4 regions of the Mesorhizobium sp. M1143 genome follow, and region 1 is predicted to be linked to each of the others. Evidence: predicted binding sites of a transcription regulator. Region 1 holds the regulator's gene; each other region holds the start of a gene.
The links. Region 1 encodes PhoB, which activates phosphate uptake and scavenging genes when phosphate is short. Its sites were predicted from a motif close to TGTCATNNANCTGTCAT; they were not measured.
Positions count from the first base shown of each region.

Region 2: a site for PhoB is predicted at 2,122-2,138, ahead of NKH35_RS10605 (RNA degradosome polyphosphate kinase). Genes of this name have one in related genera too.
Region 3: a site for PhoB is predicted at 2,971-2,987, ahead of NKH35_RS03240 (ceramide glucosyltransferase). Genes of this name have one in related genera too.
Region 4: a site for PhoB is predicted at 1,920-1,936, ahead of olsB (l-ornithine N(alpha)-acyltransferase). Genes of this name have one in related genera too.

Region 1 covers NZ_JAMYMJ010000038.1:1,650-7,441, forward strand. Annotated here, with positions in the region: gene NKH35_RS22205 (ROK family protein) at 1-1,023, shown strand, start outside; gene phoB (phosphate regulon transcriptional regulator PhoB) at 1,054-1,743, opposite strand; gene phoU (phosphate signaling complex protein PhoU) at 1,760-2,464, opposite strand; gene pstB (phosphate ABC transporter ATP-binding protein PstB) at 2,506-3,330, opposite strand; gene pstA (phosphate ABC transporter permease PstA) at 3,348-4,664, opposite strand; gene pstC (phosphate ABC transporter permease subunit PstC) at 4,661-5,792, opposite strand, start outside.
Region 2 covers NZ_JAMYMJ010000010.1:53,335-59,126, reverse strand. Annotated here, with positions in the region: gene NKH35_RS10605 (RNA degradosome polyphosphate kinase) at 1-1,967, opposite strand, end outside; gene NKH35_RS10600 (zinc-finger domain-containing protein) at 2,201-2,446, shown strand; gene NKH35_RS10595 (FAD-dependent monooxygenase) at 2,466-3,704, shown strand; gene NKH35_RS10590 (TIGR02117 family protein) at 3,926-4,591, opposite strand; gene NKH35_RS10585 (amino acid ABC transporter ATP-binding protein) at 4,697-5,500, opposite strand; gene NKH35_RS10580 (amino acid ABC transporter permease) at 5,585-5,792, opposite strand, start outside.
Region 3 covers NZ_JAMYMJ010000002.1:313,376-319,167, forward strand. Annotated here, with positions in the region: gene NKH35_RS03220 (aspartate aminotransferase family protein) at 1-216, shown strand, start outside; gene argF (ornithine carbamoyltransferase) at 235-1,146, shown strand; gene NKH35_RS03230 (Hsp33 family molecular chaperone) at 1,255-2,286, shown strand; gene apaG (Co2+/Mg2+ efflux facilitator ApaG/CorD) at 2,473-2,865, opposite strand; gene NKH35_RS03240 (ceramide glucosyltransferase) at 3,087-4,238, shown strand; gene NKH35_RS03245 (O-succinylhomoserine sulfhydrylase) at 4,250-5,440, opposite strand; SAM riboswitch at 5,498-5,575, opposite strand; gene NKH35_RS03250 (2'-deoxycytidine 5'-triphosphate deaminase) at 5,716-5,792, shown strand, end outside.
Region 4 covers NZ_JAMYMJ010000003.1:81,193-86,984, reverse strand. Annotated here, with positions in the region: gene NKH35_RS03655 (response regulator) at 1-1,723, shown strand, start outside; gene olsB (l-ornithine N(alpha)-acyltransferase) at 2,000-2,875, shown strand; gene NKH35_RS03645 (trimeric intracellular cation channel family protein) at 2,983-3,615, opposite strand; gene grpE (nucleotide exchange factor GrpE) at 3,756-4,385, opposite strand; gene NKH35_RS03635 (hypothetical protein) at 4,645-4,845, shown strand; gene NKH35_RS03630 (fatty acid desaturase) at 4,930-5,792, shown strand, end outside.

The DNA.
Region 1 (5,792 bases):
CGGCCGCAGGTCGGCCTTGGCCTCAATCCGGAAGCGGCGGCGGTGATGACCGTGGTGCTGTCGCTGAACTTCCTCTCCGTCACCGTCATCGACTATGCCGGCCAGGTGGTCGCGGAAGAACAGCGCCGGCTCGACACGCTGACCATGCCGCGCGACGAACTGATCGGCGAATGCGTAGCAATCGTCCGGCGGCGTCTCGAGGACCCGGACCTGGACGTCCAGAGCATCGCCCGCATTGCCATGGGCATCCAGGGCATCACCGATTCGCAGGCGCGGGCCATGCTGTGGTCGCCAATCACGCCACTGACCGACATTGCCTTCGCCGACATGTTGGAAGCGGAATTCGGCATTCCGGCCACCATGGAGAACGACTGCAATATGATGGCGGTGGCGCTGCAATGGCGCCAGCCCGAGCGCTACCGCGACAATTTTATCGCCATCCTCTTATCGCACGGCATCGGCATGGGACTGGTGCTGAAAGGCGAACTTTTCACCGGCACCCATTCCTCGGGCGGCGAGTTCGGCCACATGATCCACCGTCCGGGCGGCGCGCTCTGCCGCTGCGGGCGGCGCGGCTGCGTCGAGGCCTATGCCGGAAACTACGCCATCTGGCGCAGCGCCAAAATGATGGGCGAGGATGCCGAGCCGGTCGATATCGGCGACGCTGATATGCGCGCACTCGCCGCGCGCGCCCGCGAAACCGACGGCCCGGAGCGCGAAGCCTATCGCAAGGCCGGCGAGGCGCTCGGCTTCGGCCTCGGCAGCCTGTTTGCGCTGATCGATCCGGCACCCGTCGCCATGGTAGGCGTCAGCGCCGCCGCCTTCGACTTGATCGAACCGGCATTGCGCGAAGCGATCGCCCAGACCGCCGGCGGCCAGCACTCGAAATCGATCTCCTTCGACACCGAGCCCAACGAGCTGCCGCTGATCCGCGAAGGCTGTGCCATGCGCGCGCTCGGCTTCGTCGATCAGGAGATTTTCGCGCCGGGCATTCAGGCCAAATCCGGCAAGCATGTCGCCTGAATGGCCGGCAACGGCGCGACGCGCAGCATCCTAGTCTTCCCTGATCGCGTAGCCGGCGCCGCGAATGGTACGGATGACATCCGGCATGCGGCCGTTGTTGACCGCTTTGCGTAAGCGCCCGACATGGACGTCGACGGTTCGCTCGTCGATATAGATCGTCTCGCCCCAGACATTGTCGAGCAGTTGGCTGCGCGAGAACACGCGGCCGGGATGGCGCATCATGAATTCGAGCAGCCGGAACTCGGTCGGTCCGAGCCTGATCTCGCTCTTCTTGCGGTAGACACGGTGCGACTCGCGGTCGAGCACGATGTCGCCGACCTTGAGCACGCTGGACAGCACTTCCGGCTTGGCCCGGCGCAGCAGCGCCCTCACGCGCGCCATGAACTCCGGCGTCGAGAATGGCTTGACCAGATAGTCGTCGGCGCCGGTGGACAGGCCGCGCACGCGATCGCTTTCCTCACCGCGCGCGGTCAGCATGATGATCGGCAGCCGCTCGGTTTCGGGCCGCACTCTAAGGCGCCGGCAGAGCTCGATGCCGGAAACAGCGGGCACCATCCAGTCGAGCACCAGGAGATCGGGCACGTTTTCCTGCAGGCGGATCTCGGCCTCGTCGCCGCGTGTCACCACCTCGACGTGATAGCCTTCGGATTCGAGGTTGTAGCGGAGGAGCACGCCTAGCGGCTCCTCGTCCTCCACGACCATGATGCGTGGCGCGATCATCGGCAGTTCACCCTCATCAGGCCGGCATGGCCATCGCCGTCTCGTCCTGCTTCGGACGATTGGCGGGCAGTTGCTGGCCGGTCAGCACATAATACGCATTTTCGGCGATGTTGGTGACATGATCGCCGATGCGCTCAAGATTCTTGGCGCAGAACAAGAGATGCGTGCAGGCGGTGATGTTGCGAGGGTCTTCCATCATGTAGGTCAAGAGCTCACGAAACACGGACGTGTATTTGACGTCGATGCGCTCGTCGTCATTCCTGAGTTTTGCAAGCGCTGCCGCATCGGTGGCGGCATATTCCTCGACGACGCCTTGCACCTGGATCAGCACCAGCTGCGCCATGGCGTCGATGGAGTGCGAGAGGTCGCGCGGCGTGACGCTCAAGCCCACGGTGCCGACGCGTTTGGCGATGTTCTTGGCGAGGTCGCCGATGCGCTCGAGGTCGCCCGCCATGCGGATCGAGCCGACCACGGCACGCAGATCGTTGGCCATCGGCTGACGCTTGGCGATCAGCGTGATGGCGCGGTCGTCCAGTTCGCGCTGGCGCGCATCCATGATGGCGTCGTCGGAAACGACACGCTGTGCCAGCGCATTGTCCGAATTGAGCAGCGCCCTGGTCGAGCCGCTGACCATCGAGCCTGCCAGATCGCCCATGTCGCGGATCAGCTTGCTGATCTGCCCGAGCTCTTCATCGAAGGAGGCGACGGTATGTTCACCCATGATCTTGGTCCTCGTGCCTGAAAATTCACCCGCCGGACGGCTCAGCCGAAGCGGCCGGTAATGTAGTCCTGGGTGCGCTTGTCGTCGGGGTTGGTGAACATCTTGTCGGTGGCGCCCTCCTCGACGAGATAGCCGAGATGGAACATCGCCGTGCGCTGCGACACGCGCGCCGCCTGCTGCATCGAATGGGTGACGATGACGATCGTGTAGTTCTGGCGCAGCTCGTCTATCAGCTCCTCGACACGGGCGGTGGCGATCGGATCGAGCGCCGAGCAGGGCTCGTCCATCAGGATCACCTCCGGCGACACGGCGATGGCGCGCGCGATGCACAGGCGCTGCTGCTGGCCGCCGGACAGGCCGGTGCCGGGCTCCTGCAGGCGGTCCTTGACCTCGTTCCAGATCGCCGCCTTCTTCAGGCTCTGCTCGACGATCTGGTCCATGTCGGACTTGCGCTTGGCCAGCCCATGGATGCGCGGGCCGTAGGCGACGTTCTCGTAGATGGACTTCGGGAACGGGTTGGGTTTCTGGAACACCATGCCGACGCGTGCGCGCAGTTCGACGACATCGATGTTCTTGTCGTAGATGTCGTCTTCATCGAGCGTGATCTTGCCGGTCACCCGCGCCGAATCGATGGTGTCGTTCATGCGGTTGAGGCAGCGCAAGAAGGTCGACTTGCCGCAGCCGGAGGGGCCGATCAGCGCCGTCACCTGGTTCTGGCGGACGTCGAGATTGACGTCGAACAACGCCTGCTTCTCGCCATAGAACACGCCGACCTTGTCGCCGCGCATCTTGATCACTTCGTTCGACTTGGCGTTCATTTTGTCGCCCACTGCATTCTCAAGGGACTGTTCGGTCATGATGTTCATACCAAATTGCCTTTTTTCTACCAGCGCCGCTCGAACCGGCGCCGGAGCACGATCGCGGTGATGTTCATGGCCATGAGGAAGACGAGCAGGATGATGATGGCGCCGGACATGCGCTCGACAAAAGCGCGCTCAGCCTCGTTTGCCCACATATAGATCTGAACCGGCAGCGCGGTCGCCGGATCGAAAGGCGTCGTCGGATAATCGGCGACGAAAGCGACCATGCCGATCAAGAGCAGCGGTGCTGTCTCGCCGAGCGCACGCGCCAGGCCGATGATGGTGCCGGTAAGGATGCCTGGGGCGGCAAGCGGCAGGATGTGATGGAACACCATCTGCATCTTGGAGGCGCCGAGACCTAGGGCCGCCGAGCGGATCGACGGCGGCACCGCGGCAAGGGCGGCGCGCGTGGCGATGATTATGGTCGGCAATGTCATCAAGGTCAGCACCAGGCCGCCGACGAAGGAAGCCGAGCGCGGCATGCCGAGGAAGTTGATGAACACGGCAAGGCCAAGCAGACCGAAGACGATCGACGGCACCGCCGCGAGATTGTTGATGTTGACTTCGATCAGGTCCGTAAAGCGGTTCTTCTTGGCGAACTCCTCCAGATAGATGGAGGCGGCGACGCCGATCGGCAGCGCCAGCAACAGCACGATCACCATCATGTAGAACGAACCGATGATGGCCACGCCCATGCCCGACGTCTCGGGCCGGCTGGAGGCGCCATAGCTGAACAGGCCGGTGTTGAAATGCTCGGCCATCGCGCCTTCGGCTTTGAGCTTGTTCATCCAGTCGATCTGCTGGTTGGACACCTTGCGGCGCGCTTCATCGACGCCGAGGTCGATCTGGCCCTTGAAGGCCGAGTCGAGATTGGCGGCGGCCAGGATGTCGACGTCACGCGTCGTGCCGATCACCGACGGATCGGCGGAGACGATGTCGCGCAGCTGGACGCGGGCGCCTTCCGACAGGAAGCCCTTGAGCTTCAGCATCATCGGCTTGTTGGCCGGATCGATGCCGAGCTTGGCCACCAGCGCGTTTTCGGCGAGCTTGGGATAGTTCGCCTTGATCAGCACATTCGGGTCTGTGGCACGCTTGTTCGAGGGGTCGATGACCTTCTCATCGAAGGTGATCGGAAGCGTCACCGTCGTCTGCCAGAAGGCGGTGTAGCCTTTCGAGACGATGGTGATCAACATGATGGCCAGGAACGCCAGGCCCACCGAGATCGCAATCACGCCATAGATGCGGAACCGGCGTTCGGCGGCATAGCGCGCCTTCAGCCCGATGTCGCGGCGCGGACGCGCGACGGCACCCGCCATCGTGTCCAGGGGGATGTCGGTCATTCGTACTGCTCCCGGTACTTGCGCACAATGTAGAGGGCGACGATGTTCATCACCAGCGTCAGCGCGAACAGCGTCAGGCCGAGCGCGAAGGCGACCAGCGTCTGCGGCGAGTTGAACTCGAGATCGCCGGTCAGCTGGTTGACGATCTTGACGGTGATGGTCGTCATCGCCTCGAACGGATTGGCCGTCAGATTGGCGGCGACGCCCGCCGCCAGCACGACGATCATCGTCTCGCCGATGGCGCGCGACGCCGTCAACAGGATGGCGCCGACGATGCCGGGCAGTGCCGCCGGCAGGATCACCCGCTTGATCGTCTCGGAGCGCGTGGCGCCGAGGCCGAGCGAGCCGTCACGCATTGCGCGCGGCACCGCGGTGATGATGTCGTCGGACAAAGAGGACACGACCGGGATCAGCATGACGCCCATCACCAGGCCGGCGGTGAAGATGCTCTGGCCCTGGATGAAGGGCGAGCCGCCGGTGAGTGCCGCCGACAGGTCGCGCAAGAACGGTCCGAGCGTGACCACGGCGAAGATGCCGTAGACGATGGTCGGGATGCCGGCCAGCAGTTCAAGCGCGGGCTTGACCACCGACCGGACGCTGCGCGAGGCGTATTCGGACATGTAGACCGCCGACATCAGCCCGACCGGCACTGCGACCAGAAGCGCGACGGCGGCGATGTAGAGCGTGCCGGCGAGTAGCGGGATCAGGCCGAACTGACCCTGGCTGCCGCCGGAACCGGCGGCGGCGAAACGCGGATCCCACACCGTGCCGAAGAAGAAGCTCATCGGCGATACGCTTTCGAAGAAGGTGATCGTCTGGAACAGCATCGACAGCACGATGCCGACCGTGGTCAGGATGGCGATGGTCGAGGCCGCAAGCAGCCCCCACAGCATCAACTTCTCGACATTGTTGCGCGCCCTGGCGCGCGGCGCGATCTGCCTCAGCGCATAGAAGGCGCCGGCGATCGACAGAGCGAAGGTCAGCACGGCGCCGAACAGGCCGAGCCGGTCCTGGACCTGGTTCGCCTCGACCGCGATCGGGATCATATAGTCCTGGGTGTCGCTGGCCAGTGCCACGCCCTTGGCGGCGAGCAGCGGCTGCAATTCGGCGAAAGTAGCGGGAAGTGCG
Region 2 (5,792 bases), on a different contig from region 1:
ATCTGTTCATGCACCGTCGGGTTGGTGATCGGCACCATGGTCTCGACGCGGCGGTCGAGATTACGTGGCATCAAGTCGGCCGAGGCGATGTAGACGATCGCCTCGTCCGACGGCAGGCCATGGCCGTTGCCGAAGCAGTAGATGCGGCTGTGTTCGAGGAAGCGGCCGACGATCGACTTGACCCTGATGTTTTCCGACAGGCCGGGCACCTGCGGCCGCAGGCAGCAGATGCCGCGCACGACGAGATCGATCTCGACGCCGGCACGGCTGGCGTCATAGAGCGCGTCGATGATGTTGGGATCGACGAGCGCGTTCATCTTCATCCAGATGCGCGCCGGACGGCCAGCCAGCGCGTAGGCGACCTCGTCGGCAATGTGCTTGAGGATACGGCTGCGCAGCGTAAACGGCGAGATGGCGATCCGCATCTCATCCGTCGGCTCGGCATAGCCGGTGATGAAGTTGAACAGCTGGGCGACATCGCGCGCGATCGTCGGATCGGTGGTGAAGAAGGACAGGTCGGTGTAGATGCGCGCGGTCACCGGATGGTAGTTGCCGGTGCCGAGATGCACATAGTTACGCAGCTTGCCGTCCTCGCGCCGCACCACCAGCGACATTTTCGCATGGGTTTTGAGTTCAAGGAAGCCGAACACGACCTGGACGCCGGCGCGTTCGAGGTCGCGCGCCCAGCGGATGTTGGCTTCCTCGTCGAAGCGCGCCTTGAGCTCGACCAGGGCGGTTACCGACTTGCCGGCCTCGGCCGCGTCGACCAAGGCGCGCACGATCGGGCTGTCGTTGGAGGTGCGGTAGAGCGTCTGCTTGATCGCCACCACCTCCGGGTCGGCCATCGCCTGGCGCAGGAATTGGACCACCACGTCAAAGGATTCATAGGGGTGGTGGACGACGATGTCCTTCTCGCGGATGGCCGCGAAACAATCGCCGCCATGCTCGCGGATGCGCTCGGGAAAGCGCGGATTGTAGGGGGTGAACTTTAGGTCGTCGCGCGGCACGGCGACGATCTCGGAAATCTGGCTGAGCGCCAGCGGGCCGGTCAGAACGCTGATGCGGCTCGAAGAGACGCCAAGCTCGCCGGCGACGAACTCGCGCAATTCACCGGGCATCGACTTGTCGAATTCGATGCGGATGACCGAACCGCGGCGGCGCCGCTTCAGCGCCGTCTCGAACAGGCGCACGAGATCTTCCGACTCTTCCTCGACCTCGATATCGCTGTCCCGGATGATGCGGAAGGTGCCGGAACCCTTGACCTCATAGCCGGGGAACAGCTTGCCGATATAGAGGCCGACAGCCTCCTCCAGTGGAATGAAGCGAACGTGCTGCTTGCGGTCGGGCAGACGGATGAAGCGCTTCAGCGCCACCGGCAGGCGCAGAAGCGCGCTCATCTCCTCGCCATTCTTGCGATGGCGCAATTGCAGCGCCATCGAGAAGCCGAGATTGGGAATGAACGGAAACGGATGCGCCGGGTCGATCGACAGTGGAGTCAGCACCGGGAAAACCTGGTCCTGGAAATGGTCTTCCAGCCAGACTTTTTCATCCTTGGTCAGTGCATCGCGGGTGATGCTCTCAATGCCTTCCTTGTTGAGCAGCAACATCAGCGCCGAAAGGCTGTTCTGCTGGTCCTCCTGCAGCCGCTCGACCTCGCGCAGCAATTGTTCCAGCTGCTGCTCCGGCGTGCGGCCGTCGGGGCTCTTGAGCGCAATGCGTTCGCGCACCTGGCCCGCAAGGCCGGCGACGCGGACCATGAAGAATTCATCGAGATTGGCGGCCGAAATCGACAGGAAACGGACGCGTTCGAGCAGCGGATGGTGCTCGTTCTGTGATTCCTCGAGCACACGCCGGTTGAACTGCAGCCAGGAGAACTCACGGTTGACGAACCGATCGGGGTTGCCGCCCTCGGGGCTCGCCACCTCGACATTGATGAATTCGCTCTGCACCGGCTTCAGTTCGTTCATGGTTCCTGCTCTTCCCCGCCAACCGTCCCTTGGAGCGCCGCTGGACGTGCCATGCCTCTAACACGCTTTTGTGACGCATGGCCCTTCGGCGAAAACCATTCCGATTTCAGGGACATGCACTTAACCGGCTCACCGTATCCTCTGACAGGCTTTTGCGACAGTTTCATTTCATCGATCTTGCAAACAGGCCTGTTATGTTCCAGATGCTTTTCGACGAGATCAAGGAGACGACGATGGCAGGCGGTTCCATTCCCCACTTCCAGAACGATGCGGGCCATCCGGCAATCGACATCGGCGTCAAGGAATTCATGTGCACCGGCGCCAACCCGCCCTTCGACCATCCACACGTGTTCCTCGACATGGGCGACGACAATGAAAAGGTCTGCCCCTATTGCTCGACGCTCTACCGCTATTCGGCGAAGCTGAGGGCGACGGAAACGCTGCCGGCCGGTTGCCTTTATATCGACCAGGCCGCCTGATCCTTCCGCGACAAGCCCGATGGAAGACATCAGGTCCCGGCAGGTCATAATCGCCGGGGCCGGCATCGCCGGGCTGACCGCTGCCCTTGCCTTCGCCGGACGGGGTTATCCGGTAAAGCTGATCGAACAGGCACAGCACCTAGAAGCGGCCGGCGCCGGCATCCAGCTTTCGCCCAACGCAACACGCATTCTTGGAAAACTCGGCGTGCTCGACCGACTGCTGCCCGCAGCGTTGCGGCCGGAAGCGGTCGTGCTCAAGGACGCCGGGACGCTGCGCGAACTGGCGCGGGTACCGCTTGGGCAAGCCGCCGAAGCGCGCTGGCAGGCGCCTTATCTCGTCGCTCACCGCGCCGATCTGCAGGCAGCGCTGCTGGCGCAAATGGCCGAACGGCCGGAGATTGAGCTCATCACCGGCGCCCGCGTGACCGGCATCGTCAAAGACGCGCAATATGTCGCCGTGACCGCCGAAGTGGACGGCCGCGAGATCGAGGCACGCGGCAAACTGCTGGTCGGCGCCGACGGCGTCTGGTCGGCAGTCAGGGCGCAACTCGCAGGCGAGGACTTCGTCAAAAGCCGTTTTTCGGGCGAACTCGCCTGGCGAGTCACGATCGCGGCCGACGGTGCGGCCGGAGAAGCCTTTGTCGCGATCGGCGCCGCCGACTGCGTCACCACGTTCCTGCATCCTGGCTTCCACATGGTCGCCTACCCCGTCAGCAAAGGCCGGGCCTTCAATCTCGCCGCCTTCACCAAGGGTGAGCGCATAGCCGAAGGTTGGTCGGGCCATGCCGATCCCGCGATCCTCACGGCTGCCCTGCGCGGCACCGCGCCGGGCCTGACGAAGCTTGTGGCACTGGCCGGCCCATGGACGGCCTTTCCGATCCACACCGTCGAACAGAAGCGGTGGACGAGCCCGCAGGGCATCGCGCTGATCGGCGACGCCGCGCACGCGATGACGCCGTTTGCCGCGCAGGGCGCGGCAATGGCGATCGAGGATGCCATCACGCTTGCCGATGCTATCGCCGATTTCCCTGGCGATCTGCCCAGAAGTTTTCAAATCTGGGAAAATCTTCGGCGGCCGCGTGTCGCCAAGGCCGCGCGTCGTGGGGCCGTAAACCGCCTCGCCTGGCATGCTGCCGGCCCGGTGGCGATCGCCCGCAATCTGTTCCTGGCCATGCGCTCGCCCGACAAGCTCGCCGCCGACCTCGACTGGCTCTATGGATGGCGAGCGGACGCTCGGCAGTCTAGATCGTCGACTTAGCGATCCTTCCCACCCCCTCTGTCCTGCCGGACATCTCCCCCGCAAGGGGGGAGATTGGATGTCGCCGTCGCCTTCGCCAAAATCGCCGGCGTTGCAGCAGGAGCGCCGCGGGCAAACGGCTGCTCTCCCCCCTTGCGGGGGCGATGGCCGGCAGGCCAGAGGGGGGTGCTGTCCCGCTGACTTCAAAAGATCCAACACTGTCGCGGTGCGATGAAGGACTGCTAGTTATAAAACCGCATCGACAAGCCCAGCGAGGCCGGCAGCGGGTTCCACCAGCCGGTGCGCAGGCCGGCGGTGCGCAGGCCGGCGGCTGTCCAGGTGTTACAGCCGACAAGCGCGTTGAAATGGCCGTTCGCCTCGAAGAAGCGGTCGAAGCTGGAATAGGCGGCGTTCTCGATGACGACCGGACCATGCGGCCCTTGCTGGAAACTCGCGTCGATATAGTCGAGCAGCGCTGCAAAACGTTCCTCATCGATGTCGAAACCGGTGACAGCAGGGTGCGGCTCGGCGATGGCCCCGGCGATATCGACATGCATGACCGAGGCGTCCAGTGTCAGCGCCTTGAGGACGGGCACTGCTTTCAGCTGCGACCAGCTCGGCGTCTCCAGATAGAAGGCCCGGCCGCCCCAGCCAAAGACGATGTAGCGCACTTCCGGGGCGTCGACAGGGATGCCGGCAGCGACCAGGAAATGGAAGCGCCGGCGCACTTCGTCATCGACGGGAATGGCGATGTCGGTGTGGATCGGATTCTCCAGCACCAGAATATGGCGCGTGCCCTCACCCGCCGCTGACGCCGGCCACAGCGGACGCGGCACCAGCGTGCCGAGCGTGGCAGCGAGCGCGACCACGATAATCAGCATGGCCACGAAACGCAGGGCTTTTCTCATGCGGCGGCGGCTTTGTGTTTCAATGGAGAAGATCAACCCCGACCCCAGATAGCAAAAGAGCCCGGCCGCATTACGGCCGGGCTCTTTTGGTTCGCATGAAAATGCTCAGTGCAGGATCTGCGACAGAAACAGCTTCGTGCGCTCGTGGCGCGGATGGTCGAAGAACTCGGCCGGCGTGTTCTGTTCGACGATCTGGCCCTGATCCATGAAGATCACCCGGTTGGCGACTTTGCGGGCAAAGCCCATTTCGTGAGTGACGCACAGCATGGTCATGCCTTCCTCGGCCAGGCCCACCATCGTCTCCAGCACTTCCTTGATCATTTCGGGATCGAGCGCCGAGGTCGGCTCATCGAACAGCATGATGCGCGGGTTCATGCACAGCGAACGCGCTATCGCCACGCGCTGCTGCTGGCCGCCCGACAGCTGGCCCGGATATTTGTTGGCCTGTTCGGGGATCTTGACGCGCTTGAGGAAGTGCATGGCCATTTCCTCGGCCTGCTTCTTCGGCGTCTTGCGCACCCAGATCGGTGCCAATGTGCAGTTCTCCAGGATGGTCAGATGCGGAAACAGGTTGAAGTGCTGGAACACCATGCCGACCTCGCGGCGCACCTCGTCGATCTTCTTGAGATCGTTGGTGAGTTCCTTGCCGTCGACGATGATCTTGCCCTTCTGGTGCTCTTCCAGCCGGTTGATGCAGCGGATCATGGTCGACTTGCCCGAGCCCGAAGGACCGCAGATGACGATGCGCTCGCCGCGCATCACCTTGAGGTTGATGTCCTTCAGCACATGGAACTCGCCATACCATTTGTGCATGCCGATGATGTCGATTGCGACATCGGTGGTCGAAATGTGCATCTTCTTGGCATCGACCTTGATCTCTTCGGCGCTGACGGCGTTTTCTATGACCATGGCAGGTTCCCCTTTTTGTTCTGTCTTTTAGCTATGATGCATGTCGTTGTCCCAAAACCGCTAAACACTTTTGGGCGACATGCATCAACGTTTGTGGCCGGTGTCGAGCCGGCGTTCCGTGTACATCGAATACCGCGACATGCCGAAGCAGAACAGCCAGAAGACGAAGGCTGCAAAGATGAGACCGGATCTCGCGGTCTGTGGCGTCGCCCAATTGGCGTCCGAGAAGTTCTGCTTGACGACGCCAAGCAGGTCAAACATCGAGATGATGATGACGAGGCTTGTGTCCTTG
Region 3 (5,792 bases), on a different contig from region 1:
GGCCTGATGCTTGGCCTGAAATGCGCCATGCCCAACACCAAGGTCAACATGGCGCTGCGCGACCAGCATCTGCTGGCGGTGCCGGCAGGCGACAACGTCATTCGTCTGCTGCCGCCGCTGACCGTCACCGACGCCGAGATCGGCGAAGCGCTCGATCGCATCCGCGCCGGCGCCAAGGGCCTGACCGACGCCATCGCCGCGGCCGCCGCGAAGTAATCCCGAGAACCATTCCCGATGAGCCTTCGCCATTTCACCGATCTTTCCGCCGTTTCCGAAGGCGATCTGCGCCTGATGCTGGACGATGCGGTGGTGCGCAAGGCGCGCCTCAAGGCCGGCGAACGGACCAAACCGCTCGAAGGCAAGGTGCTGGCCATGATCTTCGACAAGCCGTCGACGCGCACGCGCGTGTCCTTCGACGTCGGCATGCGACAGCTCGGCGGCGAGACCATCATGCTGACCGGCACCGAAATGCAGCTCGGCCGTTCCGAGACCATTGCCGACACCGCCAAGGTGCTGTCGCGCTATGTCGACGCCATCATGATCCGCACCACGTCGCATGAGCGGCTGCTCGAGCTGACCGAGAATGCCACGATTCCGGTCATCAACGGGCTGACCGACGACACCCATCCCTGTCAGCTGATGGCCGACATCATGACCTTCGAGGAGCATCGCGGTCCGGTTGCCGGCAAGACCATCGCCTGGACCGGCGACGGCAACAACGTGCTGCATTCGCTGCTCGAAGCTTCGGCGCGGTTCCGCTTCAACCTGAACGTCGCAGTGCCGGAAGGCAGCGAGCCGGCGCAAAAGCATATCGACTGGTCGAAGAGCAATGGCGGCAAGCTGCACTTCACCCGCTCGCCCGAGGAAGCCGTCGACCAAGCCGACTGCATCGTCACCGACTGCTGGGTGTCGATGGGCCAGGAACACCGCGCCCGCGGCCACAATGTCTTCTCGCCCTATCAGGTCAATGCGGCGCTGATGGCGAGGGCCAAGCCCGACGCCCTGTTCATGCACTGCCTGCCGGCGCATCGCGGCGAGGAAGTCACCGACGAGGTCATCGACGGTCCGCATTCGGTTGTCTTCGACGAAGCCGAGAACCGGCTCCACGCCCAGAAGGCGGTTTTGGCCTGGTGTCTGGGCGCTTGATCTCCAGGCGCTTGATCTCCAAGCGCTTGATCCGGGGCGGCGCGATGCCTATTTGCGCCCCATCACGCAAATCAAGCGCGTTTGGACGCATGCACCCCTCCGGGCCGCATGGCCGCGCCCTGGAGCTTTGTCATGTTGGAAACGCATCAAGTGACTGAACATCACCCCAGACTCGGCGAGTTCGGCTATGCCGGCGACGATCATGTCGTACCCTTCGAGGTCGGCCCGCTCGACGTGCGCGGCCGCACCGTGCAACTCGGGCCGATGCTCGACGCCATCCTCAACCGTCACGACTATCCCGAGCCGGTCGCCCGCCTGCTCGCGGAAGCCTGTGTGCTGACGGTGCTGCTCGGCACCTCGCTCAAATTCGAAGGCAAGTTCATCCTGCAGACCCGCACCGACGGCCCGGTCGACATGCTGGTCGCGGATTTCTCCACGCCTTCGGCATTGCGCGCCTATGCGCGTTTCGACGCCGACCGGCTGGAGGCCCTGGTGGCCGCAGGCCAGACCTCGCAGCAGACGCTGCTGGGCAGCGGCGTTTTGGCGCTGACCATCGACCAGGGCGCGCACACGCAGCGCTATCAGGGCATCGTCCAGCTCGACGGCGAGACGCTGGAGGACGCCGCGCGCACCTATTTCCGCCAGTCGGAGCAGATCCCGACCGACCTCAGGCTGTCGGTGGCCAAGCTGCTGACGCCAGGTCCCGGCGGCGCTCGTGAGCAGTGGCGCGCCGGCGGCATCCTGGCGCAGTTCCTGCCGCAGTCACCCGAGCGCATGCGCGTGCCCGACATTTCGGGCGGCGACGGCGATCCGCGTGACGTGACGCAGGAGCCGGCCGACAATTCGTGGCGCGAGCTGGTGGCGCTGCTCGGCACCATCGAGCCGACCGAGCTGATCGACCCGACCATCGGCGCCGAGCGGCTGCTCTACAGGCTGTTCCACGAACATGGCGTGCGCGTCTTCGGCGGCGTGCCGGTCGCCGACCAATGTTCCTGCTCAAGGGACAAGATACGCGGCATCCTCGAGGGGTTTTCCGCGCAGGAGATCAAGGACAGCACCGAAGATGGCGGCATCCACGTCGCCTGCGAGTTCTGCTCGAAGCAGTACGACTTCGACCCGGCGGAGTTTGCAACTCAGTAGCATCTCTTCCTTCTCCCCGTTCACGGGGAGAAGGTGCCCGAAGGGCGGATGAGGGGCAGCGCGAACTTTGGTGAATGGCCGCGCATAGCCTACGTCATGTGCGTGGAAGATAACCTCATGAGTCCGGCGGCGCCCCTCGTTGCACTGCCGGGCATTTCTCCCCGTATAGAGATGGGGAGAAAACCCCTAATTCACCGTCCGCCGCGTCCCCGGCAGATCCAGCGAAAACGCGGGAATAGCGACGTCGAACGTCTCGCCCTTTTTGTTGCGCATGGTGTAGTGGCCGACCATGAAGCCGGAGGGCGTCGAGAGCGGGCAGCCTGACGTGTATTGATAGCTGTCGCCGGGATTGAGCTCAGGCTGGTCGCCGACCACGCCGGCGCCGCGCACTTCCTCGATCCGGCCGCTGCCGTCGGTGATGTGCCAGTAACGCGACATAAGCTGCACGAAATCGTCCGACTGGTTGTCGATCGTCACCTGGTAGCCCCAGACATAACGGTTCTCCGCCGGGTCCGAGCGGTCCTCCAGGTAGAACGGTCTGACCTGCACTTCGATGTTGCGCGTGACGGCGCGATACATGGGCTGCTCCGGTTGCGCGGCAAGGAACATTTGTCGCGCTATGCGGTTTGATACGCGCACAACGGCATGTCCTGCCAGCCTCAAAGCGGAGGTGCCGACAAACAATGTCATTTAAGTGACACATGACAGTGTTGGTGTGGGCAAACCTTGCCGGCGACTCAAGGCCCATCTGTCGACTGACAAAGCAGCCGCGAGCGGCCTTTCCGGAGTGACCAGATCTCATGGAACTAGCTCTCACAGCCGCCTTCGCTTCCTCCGCTTTGCTTCTTTCCAATCTCGCCAGCATCCTGCTTGCTTCGTCGAAACTGCAAGCGCGTCGCCTTATCCCTCCGCCGTCCGACGAGCAGCCACCGGTCTCGATCGTCGTACCGTCGCGCGGCGTGGAGCCGTTCACACAAGAGACGCTGCAGCGAGCCTTCTCGCTCGACTGGCCGCGCTACGAACTGATCTTCTGCGTCGCTCACGCCGACGATCCCGTCGTCAAACTGATAAACAGGGCGATCGTCCTGTTTCCCAACGTGCCGGCCCGGCTGCTGATCGGCGACGACCGCGTCAGCAGCAACCCGAAGCTCAACAACTGCGTCAAGGGCTGGGAAGCGGCGCGCTATCATTGGGTTATTCTGGCGGATTCCAATGTGCTGATGCCAAGGGATTACGTCCAGCACCTGATGGCGGCCTGGCGGACCAATACCGGGCTTATCTGCTCGACGCCGATCGGCTCTCGGCCGGATGGCTTTTGGGCCGAGGTCGAATGCGCGTTCCTCAACACGCTGCAGGCGCGCTGGCAATATGCCGGCGAGGCGCTCGGTCTCGGCTTTGCCCAAGGCAAGAGCATGCTGTGGAACAAGCCGATGCTCGATACCAGTGGCGGTATCCGTGCGCTGGCCGCCGAGATCGCCGAGGATGCTGCTGCAACCAAGCTGGTCAACGGACTGGGCCTGCACGTCAATCTCGTTGCCTCGCCTTTCGAGCAACCACTGGGGCAGCGCCGACTTCCCGACATCTGGTCGCGCCAGGCGCGCTGGGCGCGGTTGCGCCGCGTCACTTTCCCGCTGTTTTTCGCACCCGAGATCCTGACCGGCGTCGCCGTGCCGTTGGCGTTGGCGCTGGTGGCGGCCGCAAGTGCCGGCATCAGCCTGCCGGCCACGGTGTTGGCCGTGCTGACGGCGGCCTACATTCCCGAATGCGCGCTGGCCGCGGCCAAGGGCTGGCACCTGTCGCTGCGCATGGTCCCGGCGATGATGGTGCGCGACATGATGCTTCCCGCCATCTGGGCGCGCGGCTGGCTGAGCGGCGCCGTCGACTGGCGCGGCAACATCATGACCATCGGCACCAAGACGGCCGAACTGGAAGAGGTTTCGTCGGGAGCGTGACGCCTCGCGGCCTATCCGGCTGCCTTCAGCGCCTGCGCAACGTCCTCCAGCAGATCGTCCGTATCCTCAAGACCGACCGACAGCCTGAGCGTTCCCGGCCCGATGCCAAGCTCGGCGCGAGCTTCGTCGCTGAGGTTCTTGTGCGTGGTGGTCGCCGGATGGGTGATCAGGCTCTTGGCGTCGCCGAGATTGTTGGAGATCAGCACGATGTCGAGCGCGTTCTGCAAGGCGAAGGCCGCCTGCTTGCCGCCCTTGACGTCGAGGCAGATCAGCGTCGATCCGCCCGTCATCTGCTTCTTGACGATGTCGGCCTGCGGGTGGTCGGCGCGGCCGGGATAGATGACGCGGGCGATTTCCGGCCGTCCTGCCAGGAAATCCGCGATCTTGGCCGCGCTTTCCGTCTGCTGGCGCACCCGAACCGGCAGCGTCTCCAGGCCCTTGAGCAGCGTCCAGGCGTTGAACGGCGACAGGCTCGGGCCGGTGTGGCGGAAATAGTCGTGCAAATTCTCGTCGATCCATTTCTTGTCCGACAGGATGATGCCGCCGAGACAGCGTCCCTGGCCGTCAATGTGCTTGGTCGCGGAGTAGACGACGATATGGGCGCCGAGCTGCAAGGGCTTCTGCTGCAAGGGCGTGGCAAAGACATTGTCGACGATCAGCCTGGCGCCGATCGAGGTGGCGAGCGCCGCCACCGCTGCGATGTCGACCACTTCCAGCGTCGGATTGGTCGGGCTTTCCAGGAAGAACAGTTTCGTGTTCGGCCGCACCGCCTTTTCCCAGTTGGCGATGTCGGTGCCGTCGACCAGCGTTGCCTCGATGCCGTATTTCGGCGCCAGCGTCTCCACCACCCAGCGGCAGGAGCCGAACAGCGCGCGCGCCGCAACGATATGGTCGCCGGCCTTGGCGCTGCACAGGAGCGCTGCCGTCACCGCCGCCATGCCGGACGCCGTGGCGCGCGCATCTTCGGCACCCTCCAGCGCGCACATGCGCTTTTCGAACATGTCGACGGTAGGGTTGGCATAGCGCGAATAGATGAAGCCCGGCTCCTCGCCCTTGAAACGGGCCTCGGCAGCCTGCGCCGTCTCGTAGACATAGCCTTGGGTGAGGTACATCGCTTCGGACGTCTCGCCGAACTGGGAACGCAGCGTTCCCCCGTGCACGAGTGCGGTCTGAGGTTTCCAGTTACGCTTCTTGGTGCTCATCGCTTTTGTTCCAGACACAAAAAAACCGGCCGCGAAAGTCGCAACCGGTCCATATGGCCTTGCGGCCCGACGGTCCTTTAGCGACTTGTTTAACGTGGCTGCAAGCCGACCGGCCAAATCACCACGGGATAACGACCCTTTAGACCTCACCTGCGCTTGCGTCAATTGCCGGCTTCATTAAGAGGTTTGTACCAGGCAGGTTCCGCAATAATATCCAGCGGTTTTGCGGCAAGAACCTGCCACAAAGAGACCGACCTTGGAGCGGAGCCAGCCTTTTGCGGCAGACAGGCATTCTTCCCGATCAGGACATTTCCGCGCTGTTTCAGTCCGGCGCGCTGAAGTCGCCGCGCGC
Region 4 (5,792 bases), on a different contig from region 1:
ATGCCTGAGTTCCACCGACGTCTCCATACGTACCCCGAACGGTCCGCGCTGGTTCTCGTGGATCGAACTGTCGGTGCGCGACAAGGATAGCGGCGCCGTCTCGCACCGGGCGATTGCCCGTGACATCACCGCCCGCAAGCGCGCCGAATCCTCGTTGATCACCGCGCGTGAGCGCGCCGAATATGCCAGCCAGGCCAAGTCGCGCTTCCTCGCCACCGTCAGCCATGAGATCCGCACGCCGATGAACGGCATCATGGGCATGGCCAAGCTTCTGGCTGACACCAATCTGTCGCCCGAGCAGCGCACCTATGTCGGCGCTGTCTCGACCTCGGCCAGCGCCCTTTTGGCGCTCATCGAGGATTTGCTCGACTATTCCAAGATCGAGGCCGGCCGTTTCGACCCGGAGCCGCAGCCGACATCGCTGCGCGAAATCGCCGACAACATCATCGAACTGATGGCGGCGAAAGCCTTCGCCAAGAACATCGGCCTCGGCTGTCATGTCGAGCCCGACGTGCCACAGATGATCATGGCCGATCCGGGAAGAGTCAGGCAGGTGCTGCTCAACCTGATCGGCAATGCGATCAAGTTCACCGACACCGGCGGCGTGCTGGTTTCGGTTGCACGGGCCCGCACCGAGACCAGCGACCGCATCTGCTTCACCGTCGCCGACACCGGCCCTGGCCTGCGCGAAGAGGATATGGAGCGCATCTTCGAGGAGTTCGAACAGTCCGACGGCACCTCGACCCGCACCCATGGGGGCGCCGGCCTCGGTCTGGCCATATCGAGGCGCCTGGTCGCCGCCATGGGCGGTGCCATTTCGGTGTCGAGCCGGCTTGGCGAGGGATCGGAATTCGTCTTCGAGATCCCGGCTGCAGGAGCAACCGAAGCACCGCAGAACCGGCAGAACATCCTGGCCGGCCGGCGCGCCGTGATCGTGTCGAAGAACGCCGTCGAGGCCGACGCCATCGCCCGCACCATCCGCGCCCATGGCGGCGCCGTCGAGGTCGCCGCAACCGCTTCCCAGGCGACGCCCTTCGCCGAACATTGCGATGTGCTGTTGATCGACGCGGCCCTGGAGGACGGCGACGGCAGACTGCTCAAGCGCCTGCGCCAGAGTGGCTTTGCCGATTGCGAGGCGATCACGCTGATCGCGCCGACCGACCGCGGCATGCTTGGCGAATTCCGCACCAACGGCTACGCCACCTTCCTGGCGAGGCCGGTGCGCGGCGAAACCCTGCTGCGCATGCTGCTGACCAGTCATGCCTCTGCCTTGCCGCCGCCCAAGCCGGAAAAGACCGGTGCGTCCTCGCTTCGTGCCCATGGCGGGCGCCAGCAAGGTTTGTCGGTGCTGATCGCCGAAGACAACGACATCAACGCCATGCTTGCCCGCGCCACGCTTTTGAAGGCGGGACATCGCGTGAAAGTGGTCGGCAATGGCAAGGCCGCGGTCGAGGCGGTGACCGAAGCCGGGCTGAAAAATCGCTTCGATGTGGTGCTGATGGATTTGCACATGCCGGTCATGGACGGGCTGGACGCGATCGCCGCCATCCGCCGCCACGAGGAGGAAATGGCTGTGCCGCCGGTTCCGATCATGGTGCTTTCGGCCGACAGCCAGGAAAAGACCCGCCACACCGTGCTCGCCCATGGCGCCAGCGGCTTTGTCACCAAGCCGCTCGATCCCGACGCGCTGGTCCATGCCGTCGAGGGCCAGGTGGCCGCCTGAATTCATGTCGCTCAAAAGTGGCCCCGGTTTTGAGAAGACGACATGCACAAAACAAAGACTTGAAGCGCGTCGCGTGAATCGTCCCAGCGCGACGCGCTTCAAGGCGACGCTGGCGCAATCCTCTCGTCACGTAGGTAGCCGAATGAGGGTTTTCGCCAGCCGACGAAGTATTGCCCGTCGCGCCGTATCACGGTACTGTCACAATCCTGTTGCACCTACACCGTATCCCCGTGCCAAGAGGGATGGCTCGAAGGAGAATCACTCGTGCATACAGTTATGCCGGAATGTGACACTCGGCCCAGCGCAGGCGGCGCTTTGCTCGCCGCGCGGAACGCCGATGCCGTCGCAACAGGCGCACCGCTGGGCCGTATCGGCAATCTCGAAGTGCGGCTTGCCCGCAATGAGGCCGAGATCGCCGCCGCGCAGGAAGTGCGCTACCGGGTGTTTTATGACGAGCTTGGCGCCAGGAAGGACCTGTTCCAGGCGCAGGACCGGCGCGACGCCGACCGCTTCGACCCGCTGTGCGACCATCTGCTGGTGCTTGACACCTCGATCTCCGGCCCCGAGCATCGCCGCATCGTCGGCACTTACCGCCTGCTGCGGCAAGAGATTGCGGCGACCGCCGGCGGCTTCTATTCCGAAGGCGAGTTCGAACTGACCAAGCTGATCGCCCGCCATCCCGGCCAGCGCTTCCTTGAGCTCGGCCGCTCCTGCGTGCTGCCGGAATACCGCTCGAAGCGCACCATCGAGGCGCTGTGGCAAGGCATCTGGGCCTACATCAACCACTATGAGATCGGCGTGATGACCGGTTGTGCCTCGTTCCCTGGCACGGTGCCGGCTGCACATGCCGAGGCGCTCACCTACCTTGCCCATCACTGCCGGACCAACTCCGCCTGGGATGTGCGGGCGGTCTCCGGGCGCTATTGCTCGATGGACCTGATGCCGATCGAGGCGGTCAACGCCAAGGCGGCGATTGCGGCCATGCCGCCGTTGGTCAAGGGCTATCTGCGCGTCGGCGCCCGCATCGGCGACGGCTGCGTCATCGACCGTGAGTTCTCCACCGTCGATGTGTTCGTGGTGATGCCGGTCAAGGAAATCGGCGCCCGCTACGTCAACTATTATGGCGGGGAAGCGCAGCGCTTTGCGGCGTGAGGCAGTAGGCAGTAGGCAGTAGGCAGTAGGCAGTAGTGAAGGCTGCCGCGAATTGCTGACTACCGACTATTCCCTATTCCCTATTCCCTATTCCCTAATCCCTCTCCCTACGGAATATCCTCCGGTCGCCGTCCCGGGCGGCTCTTGTAGGACGGAAAGGTCCAGCCGAATTTCAGCGCGCCGCCGCGCACCAGGAAAGCCGCGACGAAGCCGGCGACATCCGAGGCGAGCGGCGGCAGGCCGGCAAGATCGCCAAGTGTGTAGAGGCCGGCGCCCGCGAGTGCGGCGGTGACGTAGATTTCGGGCCTGAGCAGCACCGATGGCTCGCCGGCCAGCAGATCGCGCAGGATGCCGCCAAATGTGGCGGTCAACACGCCCATAACAACGGAGACGACCGGCGAGCCGGTGATGGCCAGCCCCTTGGCCGCGCCCATTACGGAAAAGGCCGCCAATCCGATGGCGTCGAGCCAGAGCAGCCATTTCCAGCGGGATTCGACGCGGTGGGCGATGAAGAAGACCAGCACCGCAACCGCCGCGCAAACCAGCACATAGCCGGAGTTGGCGACCCAAAAGACGGGCAGGTTGAGGATGACGTCGCGAAGCGTGCCGCCGCCAATGCCGGTGACGCTGGCCAGAAACAGGAAGCCGATAATGTCGAGCTGCTTGCGCGAAGCCGCCAACGCCCCGGTCGCGGCAAAGACGGCGACGCCAGCATAGTCGAGGAGGTCGATGGGTGTCAGGGACATGAGGTAGTAGGGATTGGGAATTAGGGAAAGTATGAATAACACGAAGCCGCGCGATTGATACGCCTGCCCCTATTCCCTATTCCCTATTCCCTATTCCCTATTCCCTATTCCCTATTCCCTACTGCCTACCCTACTCACGCATCCTTCTCGGCCTGCTCGTTCACCGGCCCCGGCTCGACCGGCGCTTCGGTGGCCGCGATCTTGGGGCCGCCCTTGGCGACCCCGACCATGGCCGGCCGCAGCACGCGCTCGCCGATCGAATAGCCCGGCTGCACGACCTGGACGACGGTGTTGGCCGGCACATCGGGATTGGGCACTTCGAACATCGCCTGGTGGAAATTCGGGTCGAACTTCTCACCTTCCGGTTCGAGCTTCTTCACCCCATGCCGTTCCAGCGTCGACAGCATGGCGCGCTCGGTGATCTCGACGCCGTCGATCAGCGCCTTGAAGCCGGCATCTCCGGCCGCTTTCGCCTCGGCGGGGATAGCATCGAGCGCGCGGCGCAGATTGTCCGACACCGACAGCATGTCGCGGGCGAAATTGGCCACCGCATAGGCGCGCGCATCATGCACGTCGCGGGCGGTGCGGCGGCGCAGATTCTCCATCTCGGCCGCGACCCGCAGCGCGCGGTCCTTCAGCTCCTCGTTTTCCTTCAGCAGCCGCACCAGCGCTTCATAGTCGCCGTCGATGCCGCCTTGCATGCGCTCGGCCTCGGCCGTTTCGATATCCTCGGGCGCGCGTTCGTCTTTTGTCTGGTCGCTCATCGCCATTTCCCGTCATTCGAATGGTTTGGATTTGCGCCCGATATCGAGGTTTGGCGGCCAAAAATCAAGGGGCAAGCCCAGGAGGACGCCCAACAGCAGGCAATGTTGCGGGCTGCCCGTCGGACTTGGTGCGGGACGCAAAGACGTTCAAAATTAATTCAAACTTTACCGTAACGGCAGCCTTTGCTTGCCAATACCCCGCTATGGGGAACCATTCAAAGCTTGGAGGAGTTTTGAAACCGACACAGGATTTGAGACAATGGACCGCAATACTGGCAACAGAAGCGAAGAGCTCGCCGCCGACATCAGGCGCCAGTTCGGCACCGAGGCGACGACGCGCTTCTTGCGCACCTTGCCGGCCTTCCGCACCGAGGCCGACATTCCCGCCCGTTTCCGGGATCTGCTCGACCGGCTGGACGGCATAGAAGCCAGCATGGCCGGCGGCCAACGCCGTCAATAGCGATGCTATCGCGCGACAATTACGCGCAGTAATTTTGCGTGAGCTTTTCCTTGCGGCAGCGGGACGCCCCGCCTATGCTTCCTGATGAACATGATTTCCCCCGAGACGGCCGCCAACAGCAAGCGCGCCTGGTTGAAGATCCTGGCGCGCTACAAGAAGCCCGACCGGCGACGCAGCACTCTTGAACTCGCCATCACCCTTATTCCTTTCGTTACGCTGTGGGCGCTGTCTTCGGCAGCCTATTCCTATGGCCACTGGTGGGGCTTGATCCTGATCCTTCCCGCCGCCGGTTTTCTGGTGCGGATCTTCATGATCCAGCACGATTGCGGCCACGGCTCCTTCTTCGCCAACCGCACTGCCGACGACTGGATCGGCCGCGCGCTCGGCGTGCTGACGCTGACCCCTTACGATTGCTGGCGGCGCGCGCACGCCACCCATCACGCCAGCGCCGGCAATCTTGACGAGCGCGGCATGGGCGATATCAGGACGTTGACGGTTGCTGAATACCGGCAGCTGTCTTGGCGGGGACGCCTTGCCTATCGTCTCTACCGCCATCCCCTGGTGATGTTCGGCCTTGGCCCGATCTGGCTGTTCATCGTCGAGCAGAGGCTGCCGGTCGGCATGATGCGCGGCGGCCTGACGCCCTGGGTGTCGTCGATGACCACCAATCTCGGCATCGCGGTCGCGGCAGCGCTGCTTATCTGGCTGGTCGGCCCCGGCGCTTTCCTGATCGTCCATTTGCCGATCGTGATCCTGGCCGGATCGGCCGGAATCTGGCTGTTCTACGTCCAGCACCAGTTCGAGGAGACGGAATGGGCGAAGGACGAAGAGTGGGAATTCCAGCGTGCCGCCCTGCACGGCTCGTCCTATTATGATTTGCCGCCGGTGCTGAACTGGTTCACCGGCAATATCGGCGTCCATCACGTGCACCATCTCTCGGCCAAGGT